Regions from separate parts of the Rhizobium sp. NFR12 genome, predicted to be linked through region 2. Evidence: riboswitches for the same ligand, from Rfam matches in the RefSeq annotation. Region 2 holds a riboswitch; the other holds the start of a gene.
What was found. A riboswitch is a leader RNA that binds a small molecule or an ion and turns the genes downstream of it on or off. The one in region 2 is predicted to bind cobalamin.
Positions count from the first base shown of each region.

Region 1 (3,408 bases), on a different contig from region 2:
AGGAAGCCGATTTCCGCGGCAAGGCGAAGCATCTCGAATACAAGGCCCGCGACCATCAGCCGGCGATGCTCTGCACGCTCGTGATGACCGACAATGTCGATGCGTCCGGTGTCGCCCGCTATCCGGTCGGCTCGCTGCCGGTGATGGATCCTGACACGGGCGAGGTTCTGATCGACGACCTTGGACGGCGTTCCTATACGACCTCGATCGCCTACGGCCCGACGATCGGCAAGAACATCGCGCTCGCCTATCTGCCCTGGTCGCATTGCCAGGTCGGCCGGAAACTGACGGTGGATTATTTCAACGAGGCCTTCCCGGTGGAAGTCGCAGCGGTCGGTTACAAGCCGCTCTACGATCCTGAGAACCTTAAGCCGAGAAGCTGATTTCTTCGGATCCGACAAACAAAAAACGCTCCGCGGATGTCCACGGAGCGCTTTTTTTATTGGCTGAGACTGGTCTTAGTACTGCGCAGTCGGGGACGAAGAGCCCTGCTGGTTGCCGTTGAGGCCGGTTGCGACGACCGAAACGCGGAACTTGCCGTCGAGGTTCTTGTCGAAGATCGCGCCGACGACGATGTCGGCCTCGGCTTCGACTTCGTCACGGATGCGGCTCGCAGCTTCGTCGACTTCGAACAGTGTCATGTCGGTACCGCCTGAGATCGAGATGAGCACGCCCTTGGCGCCCTTCATCGAGATGTCGTCGAGCAGCGGATTGGCGATTGCGGCTTCGGCGGCGATCAGCGCGCGGCCATCGCCGGATGCCTCGCCGGTTCCCATCATCGCACGACCCATGCCCTTCATCACCGATTTCACGTCGGCGAAGTCGAGGTTGATCAGGCCTTCCTTGACGATCAGGTCGGTGATGCAGCTGACGCCCGAAAAAAGCACGCGGTCCGCGATCATGAAGGCGTCGGCGAAGCTGGTCTTGGCGTCGGCAATGCGAAACAGGTTCTGGTTCGGAATGACGATGACCGTATCGGCGGCTTCACGCAGGGCTTCGATACCCTCGTTGGCCGTCTTCATGCGGCGATGCCCTTCGAACGAGAAGGGTTTTGTGACGACCGCAACCGTCAGGATGCCGGCAGAGCGCGCTGCGCGTGCAATCGCTGGCGCGGCACCGGTTCCGGTTCCACCACCCATGCCGGCGGTGACGAAACACATGTGCGAGCCGGCGAGATGATCCATGATCTCGTCGATCGATTCTTCGGCGGCCGCGCGGCCGATATCCGGCAGCGAGCCAGCACCGAGACCTTCGGTCACCTGCGCACCCAGCTGGATGCGGCGCGACGCCTTGGATGTCGCCAGAACCTGGGCATCCGTATTGGCGGCGATGAATTCCACGCCGTGGAGATTTTCCGTGATCATGTTGTTGATCGCGTTACCGCCACCGCCTCCGACACCGATCACGGTTATCTGCGGTTTCAATTCGGTCAAGCCGCTCTTAATATCCGTCATCTTCGTCTCCTTCAGCTCCTTCCGGTCGTCCCATACCAGAAGGACGGCGAATCGCCCCGCAGGCTATCTGTCCGCAAGGTCATAGACCAGAGCGCTGTCAGGCCAAAGAGGCAGGAGTAGGGTGAGGGCGATGTCATCGCAATTTAATGTACAGCATCCCTGAATTGAGCGCCTCACGAAGGTCGTGACCAATCCAAAATAGACCGTTGCGTAAATTGGTATGTTATACTATTACACTAGGCAACGGCAGAGATCGCGCGGGGATCGCTCTGGACAAGCACCGGCGTGTTCCCTATCAGTTGGGGCGCTACGGTTCTGCAATCGCAGATGAAAAGGGAATGCGGTGAGGCTTTCGGGCCAAGTCCGCGACTGCCCTCGCAACTGTAAGCGGCGAGCCAGCCATCGATACCACTGATCATCCGATCGGGAAGGCGATGGAAGGCGTTCGAGCCGCAAGTCAGGAGACCTGCCGTGGCATGGACAACCAACACCGGACGAGGGGTTCCGGCAGGGAGATGATTATGTCGCAAGCAATGCGCTCGTGCGCCATTTTGACGTCGAGCCGCGATGCGGCTTCAAGTCGTCCTGCCCTTTTTTCCGATCATTAAAGGACAGGACATGAAATCAGGGCTTATCGCCGCCTTAGTTGCGGCACTTCCCACATTCGCCTTTGCCGCACCGACCAGCTACCCGCTGACGATCGAGAATTGCGGTCGCTCCGTCACGTTCGAGAACGCGCCCCAGAAGATCGTCTCGATCGGTCAGGGCATGACCGAAGTGCTTTATTCGCTCGGGTTGGCCGACAAGGTGGCGGGCACTGCCGTCTGGGTCGGGCCGGTGCTTTTGCCCTATGCCGGAGTTGATGCGAAGATCAAACGGCTTGCCGACAACGACCCGAGCTTTGAATCGGTCGTCAGTCTCGAACCGGATCTGGTTGCTGCCGAGTTCGAGTGGCATGTCGGGCCGATGGGGTCCGTCGGCAAGCGCGAGCAGTTTTCCGATCTCGGCATCAACACCTATGTCTCGCCCGCCGATTGCGTCGCCAAGACCAATGTCGATGGCGGGGACGGCGTTCGCAACGAACTGTTCAAGATGGACCTGATCTACCGCGAGATTACCGAGCTCTCGAAGATCTTCGACGTCGAGGACAGGGGTACGGCCCTGATCGAAGACCTGAAACGACGCGAAGCCGCGGCCGTGGCATCGATCAAGGGTGTTGAGCTAAAGAACCTGCCGATCGTCTTCTGGTATTCCAGCAAGGAAACCAAGGGCGATGCCTTTATCGCCGGCAAGAACAGCGCACCGGCCTATATTCTCAACACGATCGGTGCCCGCAATGTGGTGACGACGGAAGAAGAATGGCCGCTGGTTGGCTGGGAAACGATTGCTGAGGCCAACCCCTCCGTCATCGTCATCGCCACCATGGACCGTCGCCGCTATGCCGCGGATGATCCGGCTGTGAAGATCAAGTTCCTCGAAACCGATCCTGTTGTCAGCCAGCTGGATGCGGTGAGAAAGAAGCGTTTCGTGATGATGGACGCGCAGTCAATGAACCCAACGATCCGCACGATCGAGGGCATCGAGACACTCGCCCGGGGCATCCAGTCCTTCGGCCTCGCGAATTAGGCGCGGCGGGTGATGACGTCTTTCCCTATTGCTGATTTCGACGAGATGGCGGCTGCACCCGATCAGTTCGGGCGTCTAACGTGAGGCGATCCTGCACTGGACGCTGGGTACTGGGTGCCGCGGGCGTGTTCCTCGTTCTCGCCGCGCTTCTCGTCGCCATCGTTGCCGGCGTGGCGATCGGCGAAATGACCATTCCCATGGAGACGACGATCGCTGCGGTGACAAACCGGCTCGGCTTTACGGCCGTGGCCTTGCCGCGCATTCAGGAAGCGGTGATCTGGGATTATCGCCTGTCGCGCTCACTTGTCGCGGCATTTTGCGGCGCCGG
Region 1 covers NZ_FNWM01000001.1:800,727-804,134, forward strand. The annotation lists gene BLW69_RS03820 (GcvT family protein) at 1-383, shown strand, start outside; gene ftsZ (cell division protein FtsZ) at 459-1,454, opposite strand; cobalamin riboswitch at 1,748-1,943, shown strand; gene BLW69_RS03830 (ABC transporter substrate-binding protein) at 2,073-3,080, shown strand; gene BLW69_RS03835 (FecCD family ABC transporter permease) at 3,161-3,408, shown strand, end outside.
Region 1: linked by a shared signal. The riboswitch ahead of BLW69_RS03830 (ABC transporter substrate-binding protein) and the one ahead of BLW69_RS21835 (DUF1636 family protein) in region 2 are both predicted to bind cobalamin.

Region 2 (3,408 bases):
CGACGACGAGGTGGTGGCGAGAATATGCATCCTTTTCCTTCTACAGCCCTCTTATGCCGCCAGCATCTTTTCGATCGCTGCCCGGTCCATGCCCTTTTCGCCGATCACGACGAGCCGGCTCTGGCGGGTCTCGCCGGCACCCCAGGCGCGGTCGAAATAGTGGTTCACGCGCGAACCGACCGCCTGCACCTGAAGGCGCATCGGCTTGTTCGCGACGTCGACAAAACCCTTGATGCGCAGCACGTTTTCCGCTTCCGCCGTGGCGGAAATGCGGGCGGCGAGCTCGTCCGCATCGGCAACGGCTGGAATATCGATGACGAAACTGTCGAAATCGTCGTGATCGTGATCAAGCTCGTCATCGTGATGGGTCTTGCGGTTCTCGATATCGTCCTCGACGGCAAGGCCGAGACCGATCAGCACGCTCGGATCGACGGCGCCGTTTGCGGCGGGCACGATCTTGACCGCGCGCGGCAGATGCGCCTGGACGCGGCCCTTGGCGGCGGCAAGCGATGCCTGGTCGAGAAGGTCCGTCTTGGTCAGCACGATCATGTCGGCGCAGGCGATCTGGTCCTCGAACACTTCCTCGACCGGATCGTCGTGGTCGATCGAGCTGTCCTGGCTGCGCTGCGCTTCCAGCGCTTCGTGATCGTCGGCAACGCGACCTTGCGCAAGCGCTAGACCGTCCACCACCGCAATGACGGCATCCACGGTGACGCGGGCCTTCACATCCGGCCACTGGAAGGCCTGGACGAGCGGCTTCGGCAGGGCAAGGCCGGAGGTTTCGATCAGGATATGATCGACGCGCGGTTCGCGGGCCAGGATCTGGTCGATCGCCGGAACGAAATCGTCGGCGACGGTGCAGCAGATGCAGCCGTTGGCAAGTTCGATAATGTTATCATCTGGGCAGCTTTCGATGCCGCAGCTCTTCAACACGTCGCCATCGATGCCGACATCGCCGAACTCGTTGACGATGATCGCGATGCGCTTGCCCTTGAGGTTTTCGATCAGGTGACGGATCAGCGTCGTCTTGCCGGCACCGAGAAACCCGGTGATCACGGTGCAGGGAACGCGGTCGAATGAAACGCTCATGAAGGCAGGTCCTCGTGGTGCTGGAATGGTGGAATGCGGGCTGTCATGCCCTTGCCGCGAAGGCACATGGGGCGGCCGCGAAGGGGAAGTAGACCGCGCTCGTCGTCAGCCAGCATCATCGCGCCGATCACGATGTCCTCGACTGTGTCGAGCGACAGATGACCAAAGACATAGGACCAGCCGGAGCGATGGTTGAAGGCAGCACTTGGGCCTTTTTCGCAGTTGGCAAGGCAGGTGACGGGTTTGATGGAGAGCGGTTTGCCGGCGGCAGCTTTGCGGAGGGCGTCCATCAGGGGGATGCCCGGGCGCGCCTGGCTATCGGATGCCTCGCGACAATTGGTGCAGACGAAAATCGTCACATCCGGCTCGCCGGCAAGGCCGTCTGCGGCCGCGTCGCGCTCGTCTTTTCGTTCGTCAATCACCATCGTGTCGCACTACCGCCCAAGTCAATAACATCGGGGTGCACGACAGGAAGGCAAGCCTATCCTGCAGAGTGAAAGAAGCTTTTCCGGAGCACCCCGCCCGGAAAGGCACGTTTTCGAACGGCAGGTCTCCTGGCTCGCGGGTCGTCACCATCCGCCTGCCTTCCCGGATTTCTCCAGTGGCCATAGTGGCAGGATGGCTCGCCGCTTACAGTTGCGGGGGCAGCCGCGGCATTGAACCATGGAATCTTAAAGACGATCCCGGGTTCGCACCGCATTCTCTCTTAGCCCCTACCGTTGCCGGCAAGGGACCGTATCGCAGTCACCTAAGCCTTGTCGCAGGGCAGTGTCAATGTTGCAAAGCCGATTGCCCGTCTGGGGAAACCGTCTATAGTGATCACGTCTTTGGTGCCCGAGAGGGCTCATCGAAGGGAATGCGGTGCGACGACATCTTGGCGTCAAACCCGCGGCTGCCCCCGCAACTGTAAGCGGAAAGTCTCTGCCCGATATGCCACTGGAGACATCCGGGAAGGCGGGTCAGAGGCGTTCGATCCGCGAGCCAGGAGACCTGCCGGAGACGATAGGCACAGTGAAAGTCCTCGGGTGGAGGGCAGAAAGACGACGTCCATGGTTACGAACTCTGCTGCCCGTGCAGCCAGCGTTTCCGCATCGAAAATCATTCCTCTCGGCATGACGGCCATACTCGGCCTGTTCATCGTCGGCTTTGTCGGCTTCTCGCATATCGAGGCCGTGCACAATGCGGCCCACGATACGCGCCACTCGCTGGCCTTTCCCTGCCACTAAGAGGAATTTTCCCAATGTCGCTGTTTCGTAACATCGTCCTCACGGCGGTGATCGCAGGGCTTTTGTCCGGGCTCCTGATGACTGTGATGCAAAGCTTTTCGGTCGTGCCGCTTATCATCGCGGCAGAGACGTATGAACATGTCGACAGCAACGGTGCTGGACATAGCCATACTGCGGCTCCGGATCCTGCCGCAGGCACCGCAGCAACAGCCGCCGCCGAGCATGATCACTCCGAAGAGGCATGGTCTCCTGCCAACGGGATCGAGCGCTTTGCCTACACGGCTGCCGCCAATGCACTGTCGGCCATCGGTTTTGCGCTGGTTGCCATCGCCATTGCCGAAGCACTCGGCGGGTTTGGCGGATGGCGTGGCGGGTTGATGTTCGGCATTGCCGGCTTCCTCACCGTCAGCCTCGCACCCGGCCTCGGTCTGCCGCCGGAACTTCCGGGTATGCCCGTCGCCGAACTCGGACCGCGCCAGATCTGGTGGATTGCGACGGCCGTCTGCACTGCCCTGGCACTCGGCCTGCTTGCTTACACCCGTTCCGCCCTTCTTGCGGCTCTGGCGGTCGTCCTGCTGGTTGCTCCGCATATCATCGGTGCACCGCTGCCGCCGACCCATGACACCGCGGTGCCGCTCGACCTGCATGCGCGGTTCGTCAATGCCGTCTACGCGACGAACCTGGTGTTCTGGGCCGTTCTCGGGGCGCTTTCCGGCGTCATTCGCGAGCGTTTTCGTGCCGGTGAGGAAATCTCGACCACGTCCAAGGAGCTTGCAGTCCGTTGAAGGAAATCGATCAGACCACCGAGCAGCGTCACCGCGCCAAGATGGAGAACCGCAAGGCGGTTCAGGATGCCGAAGTCGCGGAGAAGACCGTCGAGAAGGGGCTTCTCATGGTTCATACGGGCTCCGGCAAGGGCAAGTCGACGGCGGCCTTCGGGCTGGCGCTGCGCACGCTCGGGCACAACCGCCGCGTCGGGATCGTGCAGTTCATCAAGGGCGCTTGGTCGACCGGCGAACAGCCGGCGCTTGCGGTGTTCGGCGACCGCATCGCCTGGCACACGATGGGCGAGGGCTTTACCTGGGAAACCCAG
Region 2 covers NZ_FNWM01000008.1:16,272-19,679, reverse strand. The annotation lists gene cobN (cobaltochelatase subunit CobN) at 1-30, opposite strand, end outside; gene cobW (cobalamin biosynthesis protein CobW) at 52-1,089, opposite strand; gene BLW69_RS21835 (DUF1636 family protein) at 1,086-1,511, opposite strand; cobalamin riboswitch at 1,616-1,842, opposite strand; cobalamin riboswitch at 1,901-2,102, shown strand; gene BLW69_RS21830 (CbtB domain-containing protein) at 2,139-2,315, shown strand; gene BLW69_RS21825 (CbtA family protein) at 2,330-3,100, shown strand; gene cobO (cob(I)yrinic acid a,c-diamide adenosyltransferase) at 3,097-3,408, shown strand, end outside.